4 regions of the Streptomyces sp. NPDC005494 genome follow, and region 1 is predicted to be linked to each of the others. Evidence: riboswitches for the same ligand, from Rfam matches in the RefSeq annotation. Region 1 holds a riboswitch; each other region holds the start of a gene.

The links. Region 1 has a riboswitch for cyclic di-AMP ahead of ACFYQ6_RS10340 (NlpC/P60 family protein). Riboswitches for the same ligand answer to the same signal wherever they lie in the genome.
Positions count from the first base shown of each region.
Region 2: it holds a riboswitch for cyclic di-AMP, as region 1 does, so the genes downstream of both, ACFYQ6_RS15805 (M23 family metallopeptidase) here and ACFYQ6_RS10340 (NlpC/P60 family protein) in region 1, are expected to answer to the same signal.
Region 3: it holds a riboswitch for cyclic di-AMP, as region 1 does, so the genes downstream of both, ACFYQ6_RS06040 (LysM peptidoglycan-binding domain-containing M23 family metallopeptidase) here and ACFYQ6_RS10340 (NlpC/P60 family protein) in region 1, are expected to answer to the same signal.
Region 4: it holds a riboswitch for cyclic di-AMP, as region 1 does, so the genes downstream of both, ACFYQ6_RS27710 (transglycosylase family protein) here and ACFYQ6_RS10340 (NlpC/P60 family protein) in region 1, are expected to answer to the same signal.

Region 1 is NZ_JBIAJR010000003.1:71,569-75,771, forward strand. Features, by position in the region: gene ACFYQ6_RS10335 (hypothetical protein) at 1-352, shown strand, start outside; gene ACFYQ6_RS10340 (NlpC/P60 family protein) at 408-1,562, opposite strand; cyclic di-AMP (ydaO/yuaA leader) riboswitch at 1,561-1,720, opposite strand; gene pcrA (DNA helicase PcrA) at 1,976-4,203, shown strand, end outside.
Region 2 is NZ_JBIAJR010000004.1:478,897-483,099, reverse strand. Features, by position in the region: gene ACFYQ6_RS15815 (pitrilysin family protein) at 1-261, shown strand, start outside; gene ACFYQ6_RS15810 (M16 family metallopeptidase) at 288-1,670, shown strand; cyclic di-AMP (ydaO/yuaA leader) riboswitch at 1,880-2,051, shown strand; gene ACFYQ6_RS15805 (M23 family metallopeptidase) at 2,065-2,859, shown strand; gene ACFYQ6_RS15800 (GntR family transcriptional regulator) at 3,115-3,813, shown strand; gene ACFYQ6_RS15795 (HPr family phosphocarrier protein) at 3,979-4,203, opposite strand, start outside.
Region 3 is NZ_JBIAJR010000002.1:3,966-8,168, forward strand. Features, by position in the region: gene ACFYQ6_RS06020 (aspartate aminotransferase family protein) at 1-52, shown strand, start outside; gene ACFYQ6_RS06025 (XRE family transcriptional regulator) at 113-727, shown strand; gene ACFYQ6_RS06030 (DUF6126 family protein) at 813-983, shown strand; gene ACFYQ6_RS06035 (tyrosine-protein phosphatase) at 1,016-1,840, opposite strand; cyclic di-AMP (ydaO/yuaA leader) riboswitch at 2,243-2,431, shown strand; gene ACFYQ6_RS06040 (LysM peptidoglycan-binding domain-containing M23 family metallopeptidase) at 2,436-3,350, shown strand; gene ACFYQ6_RS06045 (SGNH/GDSL hydrolase family protein) at 3,516-4,203, shown strand, end outside.
Region 4 is NZ_JBIAJR010000010.1:283,966-288,168, forward strand. Features, by position in the region: gene ACFYQ6_RS27700 (cytochrome P450) at 1-670, shown strand, start outside; gene ACFYQ6_RS27705 (transglycosylase family protein) at 776-1,777, shown strand; cyclic di-AMP (ydaO/yuaA leader) riboswitch at 2,069-2,240, shown strand; gene ACFYQ6_RS27710 (transglycosylase family protein) at 2,241-2,927, shown strand; gene eno (phosphopyruvate hydratase) at 3,421-4,203, shown strand, end outside.

The sequences.
Region 1 (4,203 bases):
GGACGTACTCATCAATGTCTTCGTGGCCCTGCACATCATCGGTATCGCCTCCCTGCTGGGCGGCTTCCTGACCCAGATGAAGGCCATGGGGGCGGGCACGGCGCGCTTCGTGCCGGCCATGCTGCACGGTGCGCTCACCATGCTCGTGACCGGCGTCGCGCTGGTCGGGCTCAACCAGGCCGACGACCAGGCCGTGAACAACGTCAAGATCGGCGTCAAGCTGCTCGTCCTGATCGTGATCCTGGCGCTCGTCTACGTGAAGCGGGACGAGGAGAAGGTGGGCAAGGGGGCGTTCGCGGCCGTCGGCGGGCTGACCGTCGCCAACATCTTCATCGCCACGCTCTGGACCTGAGCGCGGACGGGCGGGCCCGGGTGCCGGGCCCGCCCGCCGCTGGTGCCCCCGAGTGTCACGCCGGGCGCACGCTGCCGTAGATCGGCATGTAGTAGATCGACTCCTCGCGGACGTTCGCGCCCGGCTTCGGCGCGTGGATCATCATCCCGTCGCCCTTGTAGATGCCGACGTGGCTGATGTCGTCGTAGAAGAACACCAGGTCACCCGGTTGCAGATCGGCTGTGGCGACCCGGGTGCCGACCTCCACCTGGTCCCAGGTGGTACGCGGCAGATCGACGCCCGCCGCCTTCCAGGCGGCCTGGGTGAGCCCGGAGCAGTCGTACGAGGACGGGCCCGTCGCCCCCCAGACGTACGGCTTGCCGATCTGCGCGGCGGCGAAGGCTAGGACCTTGTCGGCCTTGGAGGCGTAGCCGCTGTCGGAACCCGTGCCGCCGGACCCCGTGCCCGCCTCCTCCTTCGCGGCCTCCTCCGCGGCGGCCTGGTCGGCCTTCTCCTTCGCGGCGGCGGCCTGCCGCTTCGCCAGCTCCTCCGCCTTGCGCTCGGCCTCCGCCTCCTTCTTGCGCTCCAGCTCGGCGAGCCGGGCCTTCTCCTCGGCGGTCAGCTGCGACAGCAGCGAGCGCGCCTCGGCGAGCTTCTCCTGCACCTGCTGCTTGCTGGTGCGCAGCGTGGCCTGCGACTCGGTGAGCGTCTCCAGGCTCTTCGTCGCCTCGACGCGCTTCGCCGCCGCCTCCTTCTGCTGCGTGCGGAAGTCGGCGACCGCCTTCTGCTGCTGGCTGGTCATCCGCGCCATCAGCTGGTCCTGGTCGAAGTACGACTGCGGGTCGTCCGCGAGGAAGAAGGTCGCCGTCGGCGCGATCGAGCCGGTGCGGTACTGCGCGGCCGCGTAGTTGCCCAGCTCCCGGCGCGTCTCGTTGAGCTTGTCGGCCCGCTTGGCCGCGGCCTCCAGGAGGGCGTCCACCTCGGAGCGCTGCTGGGCGGACGCGTCCTTGGCCTTGTTGTACTTCTGCGTCGCGGTGCCGGCCTGCCGGTAGAGGGCGTCGACCTTCTTCTGGACTTCCTCGATGCTGGGCTTCGGCTCGGCAGGGGCGGCCGTCGCGCTCTGGGTGGAGAGCAGGGTGACGGAGGCGAGTGCCGCGGTCGTGAGACCGACGGCGGGGGTGGTGGTGCGCACCCGTGTGCGCGGCTTGCGATGCGAGGCCAAGGCCGGCATCTCCTTCCGTGGACCGCCTACCGGGTTAGCTGTCGGGTTCGGGCGGAACGGAAGGCTGCCCTACGGTCGGTGGAGACGGACCGATTCACCCCGGTGCTGCGTGTGGGTCCCCGGTTCCGGGCTCCCGCGGGGAAGTACGGATTCGGCGGGGGTGCCCGTGCGGCGCGGTTCGCCTGAGGGGATACGGGGCACCCGTCGGAGCACGCTAGCCAACCCGTGGTGTCCCTGTGAAGGTTGATGTTCGATATGCCCGATACATTTTCGTGACCTTTTCGCGGCGGCGGTCCGCGCGGCCGTGAGCGCTCCCGGAATCTCACACTCCGTGGGCGGCGTGTCTCGGTACGCGCACAGCTCCGCCCCTTGTCGCCGATGCGGCCCGGGCTGTCGGTGCGGCGGCCTAGACTCGTGAGGCGATGAGCAGCCTCTTTGACGACAGTTTCCTGACCGGCCTCCAGCGATCGGAGGACGGCCCCCCGCCGCCCCCGGAGGAGCACGCCCCCGAAGCGGTGCCCGAGGGCCTCTTCGAGGACGTCTTCGACGCGCCTCCGCCCCCGCGTGACGCGTACTACCGCGACGGCGCCCCGCGCCCCGTCATCGACTCCGCCGCGCTGCTCCACGGGCTGAACACCGAGCAGCGTGCCGCCGTCGTGCACGCGGGCTCGCCGCTGCTCATCGTCGCCGGGGCGGGCTCGGGCAAGACCAGGGTGCTGACCCACCGCATCGCCCACCTGCTGGCCGAGCGCGGGGTGCACCCGGGGCAGATCCTCGCGATCACCTTCACCAACAAGGCCGCGGGCGAGATGAAGGAGCGCGTCGAGCAGCTCGTGGGACCGCGCGCCAACGCCATGTGGGTCATGACCTTCCACAGCGCCTGTGTGCGGATCCTGCGCCGCGAGTCGAAGCTCCTCGGCTTCACCTCGTCGTTCTCGATCTACGACGCGGCGGACTCCAAGCGGCTGATGGCGCTCGTCTGCCGCGACCTGGACCTTGACCCGAAGCGCTACCCCCCGAAGTCGTTCACCGCGAAGGTCTCGAACCTCAAGAACGAGCTGATCGACGAGGAGACCTTCGCCGGCCAGGCCGCCGACGGCTTCGAGAAGACGCTGGCCCAGGCCTACGCCCTCTACCAGGCGCGGCTGCGCGAGGCCAACGCCCTCGACTTCGACGACATCATCATGACCACGGTGCATCTGCTCCAGGCCTTCCCCGACGTCGCCGAGCACTACCGCCGCCGCTTCCGGCACGTCCTGGTCGACGAGTACCAGGACACCAACCACGCGCAGTACACCCTCGTGCGCGAACTGGTGGGACCGTCCGGAGAGGCGGAGGCGCCCGGCGAGCTCTGCGTCGTCGGTGACGCGGACCAGTCGATCTACGCCTTCCGCGGCGCGACCATCCGCAACATCCTCCAGTTCGAGGAGGACTATCCGGACGCGACCACGATCATGCTGGAGCAGAACTACCGCTCCACGCAGACGATCCTCTCCGCGGCCAACGCCGTCATCGAGCGCAACGAGAGCCGGCGCCCCAAGAACCTGTGGACGAACGCGGGCGAGGGCACCCGGATCGCCGGATACGTCGCCGACACCGAGCACGACGAGGCGCAGTTCGTCGCCGACGAGATCGACCGGCTGACGGACGCCGGTGACGCGAAGGCGGGCGACGTCGCCGTCTTCTACCGCACGAACGCCCAGTCCCGTGTCTTCGAAGAGATCTTCATCCGCGTCGGCCTGCCCTACAAGGTCGTCGGCGGGGTGCGCTTCTACGAGCGCAAGGAGGTCAGGGACGTCCTGGCCTACCTCCGTGTCCTCGCCAACCCCGAGGACACCGTCCCGCTGCGCCGCATCCTCAACGTGCCCAAGCGTGGCATCGGCGACCGGGCCGAGGCGATGATCGACGCCCTGTCGATGCGCGAGAAGATCTCCTTCCCGCAGGCGCTGCGCCGTGTCGACGAGGCGTACGGCATGGCGGCCCGCTCGGCCAACGCCGTGAAGCGGTTCAACACGCTCATGGAGGAGCTTCGCACCATCGTGGAGTCCGGTGCGGGCCCCGCCGTCGTGCTGGAAGCGGTCATGGAGCGTACCGGCTACCTCGCCGAACTCCAGGCTTCCACCGACCCGCAGGACGAGACCCGTATCGAGAACCTCCAGGAACTCGCCGCCGTCGCCTTGGAGTTCGAGCAGGAGCGCGCCGAGGAGGAGGGCACGGGGACGCTCGCGGAGTTCCTGGAGAAGGTCGCGCTCGTCGCGGACTCCGACCAGATCCCCGACGAGGACGAGGACGGCTCCGGCGTCATCACACTGATGACCCTGCACACGGCCAAGGGTCTCGAATTCCCCGTGGTGTTCCTGACCGGCATGGAGGACGGGGTCTTCCCGCACATGCGGGCGCTGGGGCAGGTGAAGGAGCTCGAGGAGGAGCGCCGGCTCGCGTACGTGGGCATCACCCGCGCCCGCGAGCGGCTGTATCTGACGCGGGCGGCGATGCGCAGTGCGTGGGGTCAGCCCTCGTACAACCCGCCGTCGCGGTTCCTGGAGGAGATCCCGGACCAGCACCTGGAATGGAAGCGCAAGGGACCGATGGCCGCGCCGGCGGGGCCGACGTCGGGGATCACCTCGTCGCTGTCCTCGGCGCGCTCGAA
Region 2 (4,203 bases), on a different contig from region 1:
CAGTTGGAGCGCGAGTGGCTGGACCGGCTCGGCACGGTCGCAGGCCGTGCCGACGAACTGTGCCGCTACGCCGTCCTGTTCGGTGACCCGCAGCTCGCCCTGACCGCGGTGGGCCGCGTGCTCGACGTGACGGCCGACGAGGTCAAGGAGGCCGCCCGGGCGCACCTGCGTCCCGACAACCGCGCGGTCCTGGTCTACGAGCCGGTCGAGCCGGCCGACGAGACGGACGGCACCGACGCGCACGAAGGGGCCGACAAGTGACCGACGCCGCCGTGACTGGAGTAGCGATGCAGTACCACCCGCAGCCCACCGCCGGCGAGGCCAGGCCGTGGGCCTTCCCCGCGCCCGAGCGCGGCGCCCTGCCCAACGGCCTGACCGTGCTGCGCTGCCACCGCCCCGGCCAGCAGGTCGTGGCCGTGGAGATCTCCCTCGACGCGCCCCTGGACGCCGAGCCCGAGGGCCTGGACGGCGTGGCCACGATCATGGCGCGGGCCCTGTCCGAGGGGACGGACAAGCGCTCCGCGGAGGAGTTCGCCGCCGAGCTGGAGCGCTGCGGCGCCACCCTGGACGCGCACGCCGACCACCCGGGTCTCCGGGTCTCCCTGGAGGTCCCGGTCTCCCGGCTGGCCAAGGCCCTCGGCCTGGTCGCCGAGGCGCTGCGGGCCCCCGCCTTCGCGGAGAGCGAGATCGAGCGCCTGGTCGGCAACCGGCTCGACGAGATCCCGCACGAGCAGGCCAACCCGGCCCGCAGGGCCGCCAAGCAGCTCTCCAAGGAACTCTTCCCCGCGACGGCACGGATGTCGCGTCCGCGCCAGGGCACCGAGGAGACGGTCCGGGGGATCGACGCCGCGGCCGTGCGCGCCTTCTACGACGCCCATGTCCGTCCGTCCACCGCGACCGCGGTCGTCGTCGGCGACCTCACGGGGGTGGACCTCGACGCCCTGCTCGCCGACACCCTCGGTGACTGGTCGGGCAACACCGCCCAGGCCCGCCCGGTCCCTCCGATCACCGCGGACGACACCGGCCGCGTGGTCATCGTGGACCGTCCCGGAGCCGTGCAGACGCAGCTCCTGATCGGCCGTATCGGGGCGGACCGGCACGACAGCGTGTGGCCCGCGCAGGTCCTCGGCACGTACTGCCTCGGAGGCACGCTCACCTCGCGGCTGGACCGCGTGCTGCGTGAGGAGAAGGGCTACACCTACGGTGTCCGGGCGTTCGGCCAGGTGCTGCGCTCCACCGCCCCCGGTTCCTCCTCCGGAGCGACCGGCGCCGCGATGCTCGCGATCAGCGGCTCCGTGGACACCGAGTCCACCGGGCCCGCGCTCGACGACCTGTGGAAGGTCCTGCGCACTCTCGCGGCCGAAGGGCTGACCGACGCCGAGCGCGAGACCGCCGTGCAGAACCTGGTGGGTGTGGCCCCGCTGAAGTACGAGACGGCCGCGTCGGTGGCCGGCACGCTCGCCGACCAGGTCGAGCAGCACCTGCCGGACGACTACCAGGCCCAGCTCTACGCGCGGCTGGCCGAGACCGGCACGGTCGAGGCGACCGCGGCCGTGGTCAACGCGTTCCCGGTGGACCGGCTGGTCACCGTGCTCGTGGGGGACGCGGCGCAGATCGCCGAGCCCGTCCGGGCACTGGGTATCGGTGAGGTGTCGGTCGTCAGCGGCTGAAAGCGGAGATTTCGCTTCGGGGCGTGACAGAACGGACCCCGGTGGGCACATGCCCGCCGGGGTCCGTTCGTCTGTCCGGTTTGGCATCGAAGATGCGTATATGCCCTGTGGGATGTGCGACATAAGGCCCTTTCCGTTTGGTTCCCCGAAGCGGCCCGACCTACCGTCAGCGCGGCTGTTCGTCAGACGTATGCCGCGCCCGCGGCGCCGGACAGTCATCGCCGAGTCCCCGTCAGGCGCGAGCCTGGGGAGCCGGGGACCCATGAAGTCCCTGGGGTGAATCGGGCACCCCCGCGCCTCGCACGAGACGCGGAGGGGCTCGTAGGAGACCTTCCTGCTCCGAACCCGTCAGCTAACCCGGTAGGCGAGAAGGAAGGAAAGGACCAGCCCTTACATGGCGTTCATCCGTGCCACCGGGAAGCACCGTGCCCCGAGCCGCCTGACGCGCAGGAGCGCCCACGTCGCCGGCATCGCGGCCCTGGCCACCACCGGCGTCATCGGCGCCACGGCCTCCCCGGCCCTCGCCGCGGATTCCGAGTCCGTCACCGCGAGCAGCACCGGTCTGACCCAGACCGTCTCCCTCGACCTCACGCTCGCCGCCCAGATCGACGCCCAGGCGGATGCTCAGCAGCACCAGGCCGAGGTCGCCGCCAAGGCGAAGGCGGAGGCCAAGGCGAAGGCCGAGGCCAAGGCGGAGGCGAAGCGCAAGGCCGAAGCCCGCGCCAAGGAGGCCCGCGCGGCCGAGGCCCGTGCGGCCCGCGCCGCCGAGCGCGCCCGGCTGAACGCCTTCCACCTCCCGGTCGCCGGCTCCCACGTGACCACCGGCTACAAGTCGGGTGGCGCGCTGTGGTCCTCCGGCAGCCACTCCGGAGTGGACTTCCAGGCGGCGTCCGGCTCCTCCGTGGTCGCGGTCGGCGCCGGTACGGTCGTCGAGGCGGGCTGGGGCGGTGCGTACGGCAACAACATCGTGCTCCGGATGAAGGACGGCACCTACACCCAGTACGGCCACCTCTCGTCGATCGGTGTCTCGGTCGGCCAGAGCGTCACCTCGGGCCAGCAGATAGGCCTCTCCGGCTCGACCGGCAACTCCACAGGCCCGCACCTGCACTTCGAGGCCCGGACCACCCCCGACTACGGGTCCGACATGGACCCGGTCGCCTACCTCCGCGCCCACGGCGTCCAGGTCTGACCGGTCTCCGCACGACGACGCTCCGCACGAAGTTCCCCGCTCGTCGCCGGAGTTCGGCACGAAGGCCCCGGCTCACCCGCCGGGGCCTTCGCCGTGCCCTGGCGGGTGCCCTCGGAGCATGCGCGGAAGTGTCCGACGGCCAAAAGCAATCCACGGATTCCACCCCGCCATCGGAAATTCCCGCGGATTGCAATAGAGTCACAGAACAGGCGTCGATCGGCCGCGTTTCGCGGGGATTAAGGCGGAGGTTCGGACATGCGCATTCCCGCGCATTCGGTATGCACGGCGATCCGTGACGACATCGTCTCCGGTGTCTTCGAACGCGGCAGCCGCCTCACCGAAGAGGTGCTCGCGCGACGTTACGGCGTCTCACGCGTCCCGGTGCGCGAGGCGCTGCGCACCCTGGAGTCCGAGGGGTTCGTCGTCACCCGCAGGCACGCCGGGGCCTGCGTCGCCGAGCCGACGGAGCAGGAGGCCGCGGACCTCCTGGAGATCCGCATGCTCCTGGAGCCCCTCGGGGCGGCCCGGGCGGCGCAGCGACGCACCGACGCCCACCTCAAGGTGCTCCGAGGCCTGGTCAGGCTGGGGCAGGAGCGGGTGCGCCGCGGCGAGGGGGAGGATCTGCGCTCGCTGGGCAGCTGGTTCCACGAGACGCTGGCGCAGGCGTCGGGCAGCCCCGCCCTGATCGCGCTGCTCACCCAGCTCCGGCACAAGATCACGTGGATGTACTCCGTCGAACAGCCCGCCCGCCCCGCGGACTCCTGGGCGGAGCACGGTGCCCTCGTGGACGCCGTGGCGCGCGGGGACGCCGAACGGGCCAGGGCGCTCGCCGCCCAGCACGCCGAGCGGGCCAGCGCCGCGCACCGGCTGCGCCGGCCGCCCGGCGGGACGGCGGGCGGCGTGCGGGTGAGGACTTCGCAACACCCCGTAAACATCGCGGGAGCACGTCATTAACAATTGCGCCGTATACAAAGAAGGTAATTGTCGCGGGGCTTTGTTTCTGCTGCCCTAATTCGGGTGCGAGGTGTGCCGCTGCCCGTTTGTGAAACAGAAAAGCCGCGGCTCCCGGAGAGGGGGTGCCGCGGCTTATCCGCAGAAAGGATTCCGGACCGGCCGGATTCAGACGGTCTCCGGGAGCTCCTCCAGCCCCTCGGCGACCAGCTTCGCCAGACGGTCCAGAGCGACCTCGGCGTTGTCCGCCTCGGAGGAGAGCACGATCTCCTCGCCACCCTGGGCGCCCAGGCCGAGCACCGCGAGCATGGAGGCGGCGTTCACGGGGTTGCCGTCCGCCTTGGCGATCGTCACCGGGACGCCGGAGGCCGTGGCGGCACGGACGAAGATGGA
Region 3 (4,203 bases), on a different contig from region 1:
GATGTGGGACTTCGGCAGGACGCTGGTGAAGCAGGCCGTCGCCAACCGCTGAGGGATTTGCCTCTGAGGCAATAAACTTGCCTCAGAGGAAAGATCCTGGCCCAATGGAGTCATGAATCCTTCTGACGAAGGGGTGGCCGACGAGCTTCCAGGGGTTGCGCCACGCCTGCGTGACCTGCGCCGCAACCGCGGTCTGACCTTGGAGGCCGCGGCCGGGCGGGCCGGACTCTCGCCCGCCCACCTCTCCCGGCTCGAAACGGGCCGGAGGCAGCCCTCGCTGCCCATGCTGCTCGGACTCGCCAGGGTCTACGGTACGACCGTCTCCGAGCTGCTGGGCGAGATGCCGCCCGAACGTGACGCGATCGTCCGTGGCGGTCCCCTCGAAGGCGCGCCTGGCGGCGACGGCGGCTGGCTCTACCGGCAGGCCGGAGGCTCGGGCCGGGCGATGCAGGCGCTGCGCGTGCGTGTGCCGTACGGCACCGAGGGCGACCTCGTGCGTGTGCACCCCGGGGAGGAGTGGCTGTACGTCCTCGACGGCAGGCTGCGCGTCGTGCTCGGGGACACCGTGCACGACCTCGATCCGGGTGACAGCGCGCACTTCGACTCGCTCACCCCGCACAGGATCGCCGCGCTCGACGTCGGCGGGGCGCGGCTGCTCTTCGTCCACACGCTGCTGCAGAGCCCCACCGCGGAGCTGTGCCTCGGCGGCGGGGCTCACCGTCTCTGATCCGGCACCGTCGCCGGTCCGGCACGCGCCCCAGCCTGCCGACCCCTTGTCACCCCGGCCCCCGCGGCCGGAAGAGAGGACCGTCATGTCCGATTCGGAGCACTACGACCCGCTGACCCCGCGCAGGCAGAAGAGCGCGGACACCCACGAGCGGAGGATGCCTCGCGGCGTCGTCATCCGGCTCTTCGCCTACCTGGTGGCCGGCCACGTCGTCGCGGCCTTCCTCTTCCTCCTCTTCAGCGTGGCCGGCAAGTGACCGCTGTGGCGTCCGGAGGCTGACCGCCGGCCTCAGGCGTCCTCGACGAGCCGCTCGCGCAGCTTCGCGCGGGTGGCCGCGTCGATCTTGAGTCCTTCGAGGAGATAGCGGTCCGTGCCGCCCCAGACCTCCTCGATGGTCTCGAACGCCGCCGCGAGATAGTCCGGGTGGGCGCCGAAGAGCGGATTGAGCAGTTCCATCACCTCGTCCGACATCCCTGCCGACGAGGTGTCGCTCCGCCGCACCTTGTAGCGCCGGTGAGCGTCGTTGGACTTGAGGTAGTCGGCCTCGATGGCCTCCTTCTCGACCCCGACGGCCAGCAGCGAGACCGCGACGGACAGCCCAGCCCGGTCCTTGCCCGCGGCGCAGTGCATCAACGCGGGCACACTGTCCTCGGCCAGCGCGTGCAGTACACGGCTGTGCTCGGCGGTGCGGTCCTTGATGATCGCGCGGTACGAGGCGACCATCCGCGCCGTGCCCTTGCCGTCGGCCAGGATCGAACGCAGCTGCTGGATGTTGCCGTCGCGCACCAGTCGCCAGAACTCCGCACCGTCGGCCGGGTCGGAGAGGGGAATGCTGACATTCCGGACTCCCGGCAGCTCCACGTCATGGCCGTCGAGCTTGTGGTCGGCCGCGTTGCGGAAGTCGAAGACCGTGTGCAGGCCGAGCCCGGAGAGGAAGGCGGCGTCCTCGGGGGTGGCGTGGGCGAGGTGGCCGCTGCGGTAGAGGCGCCCGTAGCGGACCCTGCCGCCGTCGACGGTGGGGAGGCCGCCCACGTCACGGAAGTTGCGGACACCGGTCAGCTCGACGTCCGTCGTCCCGGCGCCGGCCGGCGGGACCTCTGGCAGCTGCGTCACAAGGGCTCCTGTGGTGTCTGGCGTCGGCGCCGCTCGCCGACGGGGGCACGCTCGCGACGATACGACATGGCTGCACCTGCCAATCGTCTCGGGCGCGGCTCGGTGAAATGGGGTGACCGGTCGTATGGGTTGGTCAGTGAAAGCAATGACATGTCCGTATTGGTGTATTTAGTCGAACATGCTCTGCTTGTACGGGAGATGGTGTGAGGTGGGTGAGCGGGATCATATCCGTGACGGTGTGTGGCGGAGCCGCCGGTGGGTATTCCTGACGCCGCGCGGAATGCCAAGATCCGTAATCCACGGAGGGTGACGGGAATTCCGCGCGGAAATTGAAGCGCCGATTCCGGTGCGCAATCCGTGGCTTGTTCCCGGCGACCCGGCTCGCTTACGGTCACGGTCAATCCGGATGGAACGCCTAATCCTGCCGCCGTCCGGAATCCGCACCGACACACGTGTGGCAGGAGCGGGGGAACCAGGTAAGCCGCCGGCCGGAGGGATCCGGAACCGGCTCGGGGTCAAGTCGCGCACCGCGCGGCCGGGCATCTCCAGTCCGCACCCGACAGCTCACCTCGCAGGCGCCGGAGAGGAATGCCCCATGCCCGCAAAGGGTAAGCACCGCCGTACCAGGACCAGCCCGATCTCGCGCGGCATCCTCGCCGTGGGGACCGGCGGCGCCGTTCTCGCCCTGCCGCTGATCGGCGCCACCGGCGCCAACGCGGCGGAGCAGTCCGCACCGGCCGCCAAGACGGCCGCGCAGAGCGCGCCCGCCGCGGCCAAGAGCACCCCGAAGACCTACTCCGTCGTCGCCGGCGACTACCTGGCGAAGATCGCGGCGGAGAAGAAGATCAAGGGCGGCTGGCAGAAGCTTTACAAGGACAACCGCGAGGTCGTCGGCGGGAACCCGAGCCTGATCCAGCCGGGCATGAAGCTGGTTCTCGGAGCCAAGGCGTCCGGTTCCGCGGAGGCCGCGCCCTCCAAGGCCGCGCCCTCCAAGGCAGAGACGGCCGAGAAGGCGGCCGCCCCTGCCGAGAAGGCTGCCGCTCCGGCGGAGAAGACGGCGACCACGACCTCCACCGAGTCCGCCGCGTCGGAGGGCAACACCTCCGGCTACGCCGCCCCGGTCGAGAACCCCAACGTCACCACCCAGTACCGCGCCTCGGGCGCCAGCTGGTCCAGTGGCTACCACACCGGTTCCGACTTCCAGGCCGCGTCCGGCACCAGCGTCCGGTCCATCGGCCCGGGCACCGTGGTCTCGGCGGGCTGGAGCGGCTCGTACGGCAACGAGGTCGTCATCCAGCACAGCGACGGCATGTACTCGCAGTACGCCCACCTGTCCTCGCTGGAGGTCTCGGCCGGCCAGACCGTCACCGGTGGCCAGCAGATCGGTCTCTCCGGTTCCACCGGCAACTCCACCGGTCCGCACCTCCACTTCGAGGTCCGCACCGGCCCGGGCTACGGCTCGGACGTCGACCCGATCGCCTACCTGCGTTCGCACGGCGTCTCCATCTGAGACCCGGCGCCCTGAGGGCGAGGCAGGAGGGGCGGTGCGCCACGGCGCACCGCCCCTCTTCTTATTCCGGCTTTACCAAAAACTGACCGGGTGGTCTTTCTCACCACCCGTCAACCCCTTATTACGGTCGCGTAGGTCACATTCGAAGGTGCAGGATAAGCGCTTGTGGCAGACGATTCGAGAAACAACCAACGAGGCATCATCGGGTCGTACGCAGCGATTGGCGACAGCTTCACCGAAGGCGTCGGGGACCCTGGCCCGGACGGTGCGCTCGTCGGCTGGGCGGACCGGCTCGCGGTCCTCCTCGCGGACCGGCTCCCGGTCCCGCACGCGGTGGTCGCTCCTGTGGACGACACGCACGGGAACTTCCGGTACGCCAATCTCGCCGTACGCGGACGCCTCCTCGACCAGATAGTCGAGGAACAGGTCCCCCGCGCCAAGGAGCTGGCACCTGATCTGGTGAGCTTCTGCGCGGGCGGAAACGACATCCTCCGTCCCGGCTCCGACCCGGACGACGTGGCAGAACGCTTCGAACGCGCGGTCGCCGAGCTGACGCAGACGGTCGGCACCGTCATGGTCACCACCGGCTTCGACACCCGCGACATCCCGGTGCTCAAGCACCTGCGCGGCAAGATCGCCATGTACACCGCGCACGTCCGGTCCATCGCCGACCGCTACGACTGCCCGGTCCTGGACCTGTGGTCCCTGCGGTCCGTGCAGGACCGGCGCGCCTGGGACAACGACCGTCTGCACCTCTCGCCCGAGGGACACACCCGGGTCGCGCTGCGCGCCGCCCAGGTCCTCGGCCTCGACGTGCCGGCCGACCCGGACCAGGCGTGGCCCCCGCAGGCGC
Region 4 (4,203 bases), on a different contig from region 1:
CCACCGCAAGAGGGAGAATCCCGGTGACGACCTGATCTCCGGGCTGATCCGGGCGAGCGACCACGGCGAGCACCTCACCGAGAACGAGGCCGCCGCCATGGCCTTCATCCTCCTGTTCGCCGGCTTCGAGACGACCGTGAACCTCATCGGCAACGGCACCTACGCGCTGCTGCGCAACCCCTCCCAGCGCGCACGCCTGGAGCGGTCGCTCGCCGCCGGGGAGACGGACCTGCTCGCCACGGGCATCGAGGAGCTGCTGCGTTACGACGGGCCGGTGGAACTCGCGACGTGGCGGTACGCCACCGAACCCGTGACGCTGGGCGGACGGGAGATCGCGGCGGGGGACCCCGTCCTGGTGGTGCTGGCCGCCGCCGACCGGGACCCCGAGCGCTTCCAGGATCCTGACACGCTGGATCTCGCGCGGAGTGACAATCAGCACCTCGGATACGGACACGGCATCCACTACTGCCTGGGGGCGCCGCTGGCCCGGCTGGAGGGTCAGGTGGCTCTCGCGACGCTGCTCCGCCGCCTCCCCGACCTGCGGCTCGCTGCGGAACCTGCCGATTTGCGGTGGCGCGGCGGGCTCATCATGCGTGGACTGCGCACGCTTCCCGTGGAGTTCCGGCCGGGGCGCTCCGGCGAAGAAAGTGACAGCCTGTCAACTCCGTGACTTTCACGTGATCTCCGCTGCATCGACTTGTGACACACGTTCGAGTAGGGCTAGGTTCACCGTTCGACTCACCCGTCACATGTCAGTCACACGGAAGGCAATCCCATGGGCTCCGCGACCGGCAGACACCGTCGCCCTCGCCAGGCACCCGCCATCGTCGTCGCCGCAGGCGTCACCGGATCGGCCATCGCCATCCCGCTGCTGGGCGCGGGCGGCGCGCAAGCCGCCGAGGCCACGACCTGGGACCGGGTCGCGGAATGCGAGAGCGGCGGTATGTGGAGCGCCGACCTCGGCAACGGCTACTACGGCGGACTGCAGTTCTCGCAGGACACCTGGTCGGCCTACGGCGGTACCGCCTACGCGCCCCGGGCCGACCTCGCGAGCCGCTCGCAGCAGATAGCGGTCGCGGAGAAGGTGCTGGACGACAAGGGCCCGCAGGCCTGGCCCAGCTGCGCCGTGATCTCCGGGCTCGCCCTGGACGGGACGCTGCCGGGCATCGACCCGGGCGGCGAGCCGTCCGACGGGTCCACGGAGAGCCCGTCCCTGTCCGGGACCCCCTCGTCCAAGGCCTCGGCCCAGGCGGACGCGGCCAAGGGCACCGAAGGGAAGACCGAGGACACGTCCGAGGGCGGGACGGACGAGGCCGGCGGGGCCGACTCCTCGGCGAGTGCCGACGCCTCGCCGTCCGCCACCCCGTCGCCCGAGGAGTCGGAGACCGCCGGCACCTCGAAGGGGGACGCGGCGAAGGGCGGTAAGCACCGTGGCACGCCCGCGCCCGAGTCGAGCGCGGAGTCGGACCTGGAGGACGGGCGTGAGTCCGGTCGGCACGCCTCCCGTGGCGACGCGGACGCGCGCCAGGACGCGGACGGCTCGTACACCGTCCGTACGGGCGACAACCTCTGGGCGATCGCCGACGCGCAGGAGCTCCCGGGCGGCTGGCCCGCGCTCTACGAGGCCAACAAGGACGAGCTGGGCTCCGACCCGGACCTGATCCTGCCCGGCCAGAGTCTGGACCTCGACCTCACGGCGGAGGCAGAGGACACCCAGGACACGCAGGATGCGAAGGACGGTCAGGATGCCCAGGCGAAGGCCTCGGCGGACAACTGATCCAAAGCGGGAAAACGCCCCTGAATCAGGGGTAGTTCAGAGGCCTATGTCCACTTATGCGTAAGTGAGACATGGGTCTCTTTGCTGTCATCGGGGCGCCCCGTCCGTCCGGTCCGTCCATATTGGCTCCGACCTGCGCAAACGATCCGCGGCCCCGCACCAGTACGTGCTGATTAGCCGTTATGTCCATCTTTGAAAGTAGGGGTTGGGTGTGTTTACGGTCGGAGCCGCTCGCACCGCGGGCACCTTCGACCGTCACGCCGAATCCTGCCGTCGGCCGAAGGGGAACCGACGCGTAAAGCGCCGTAGGCAGGAGCGGGGGACCCAGGTAGGCGCCGGGCCCGGCCGTCGGAAGACGGGTACGGGTACGGCTCGGGGTGAAGTCGTCCGCGAGTGCGGGCGACCGGGCAACTCACAGGCCCGAACCCGACAGCTCACCTCGTAGGCGTCGGTGAGGAGAACCATGCTGCTTTCCAGCAAGGGCAAGCACCGTCGCCCGTCCAAGGCCGTCCGTGTCGCCACCCTGGCCGGTGTCGCCGGTGCCGCCGTCGCCGTGCCGCTGATGGGCGCCACCAACGCCTCGGCCGCCTCCGTCCAGACCTGGGAAGCCGTCGCCCAGTGCGAGTCCGGTGGCAACTGGTCCATCAACACCGGCAACGGCTACTACGGCGGTCTGCAGTTCTCGCAGTCCAGCTGGGCCGCCGCCGGCGGTACGCAGTACGCCGCCCGTGCCGACCTGGCCACCAAGAACCAGCAGATAGCCGTGGCCGAGAAGCTCCTCGACCTCCAGGGCCCGGGCGCCTGGGCCTGCGCCGGCGCCGGCGGCCTGACGAACGACGGCGTGGACCCGGGTGTCGACACCGGCTCCGGCACGGCCGAGAAGGCCCAGCCGGAGCGCACGGCCGAGCAGCCCGCCTCGCGCAGCGAGACGCGCACGGAGCCGAAGGCCGAGAAGACCGTCACGACCCCGACCGGCGAGAAGGTCGAGAAGGGTGACGGCGAGTACAAGGTGAAGGCCGGAGACACCCTCGGCAAGATCGCCGACGCGAAGAAGGTCAAGGGCGGCTGGGAGAAGCTGTTCGAGCTGAACGACGACATCGTCGACGACGCCGACCTGATCTTCCCGGGTCAGCAGCTCCACCTGAAGTAGCCGGGACCACCTGAAACGGTCAGGTCCCACCTGAGGTGGATCCGGGTCCCGCGCCCTGAAGCGGTACGGGTTCCACCGAAGCGGTACAGGTTCCATCCGGAGTGGTCCGGGGTTCCTCCTCCTGCCCCGGAGTCCCGGCCCGGCGCGCCCACCCCCCTGCGCGCCGGGCCGGGGCCGTGTCCGGCGCCGCGCAGGCGCCGCGGAACCGTCCACGCAACCCCCTCGGAACCGTCCACGGAGACCCTTCGGGGCCGGACGCGGCACCGCCGGGCGGCCCCGGCCGTCGGGGCCCGCGGGACGCGCCTTCGTTCAACTGTTGTAGTTACTTGCCAGTAAAATTCTGGAGCTTTGCCCGTAATGCAGGTCCTTGGGTCCTTTTTCGTCCCAGGGGACGGGCGGACGGCCGACGGATCAGGCAGAGCCGGTTAGGCTCGTGCCGCAAGGCCACAGTGACCCTGCACAACCAGTGTCAGATCCCAGAAGGAGATGCCTCGTGCCGTCCATCGACGTCGTCGTAGCCAGGGAAATCCTCGACTCCCGGGGCAACCCCACGGTCGAGGTCGAGGTTGGCCTCGACGACGGCAGCACGGGACGTGCTGCTGTTCCGTCCGGCGCCTCCACCGGTGCGTTCGAGGCCATTGAGCTTCGCGACGGTGACCCCAACCGCTACCAGGGCAAGGGCGTCGAAAAGGCCGTCCTCGCCGTGATCGAGCAGATCGGCCCGGAGCTCGTCGGTTACGACGCCACCGAGCAGCGCCTCATCGACCAGGCGATGTTCGACCTGGACGCGACCGAGAACAAGGGCTCCCTCGGCGCCAACGCCATCCTCGGTGTCTCGCTCGCCGTGGCGCACGCCGCGTCCGAGGCGTCCGACCTCCCGCTCTTCCGCTACCTCGGCGGTCCGAACGCGCACCTGCTGCCCGTTCCGATGATGAACATCCTGAACGGCGGCTCGCACGCCGACTCCAACGTGGACATCCAGGAGTTCATGATCGCGCCGATCGGCGCCGAGTCCTTCTCCGAGGCCCTGCGCTGGGGTGCGGAGATCTACCACACGCTCAAGAAGGTCCTGAAGACCAAGGGCCTGTCCACCGGTCTCGGCGACGAGGGCGGCTTCGCCCCGAACCTCGAGTCCAACCGCGCCGCCCTCGACCTCATCCTCGAGGCCATCAAGGAGGCCGGTTACGTCCCCGGCCGCGACATCGCGCTCGCGCTCGACGTCGCCGCGTCCGAGTTCTACAAGGACGGCGTCTACGAGTTCGAGGGCAAGTCCCGC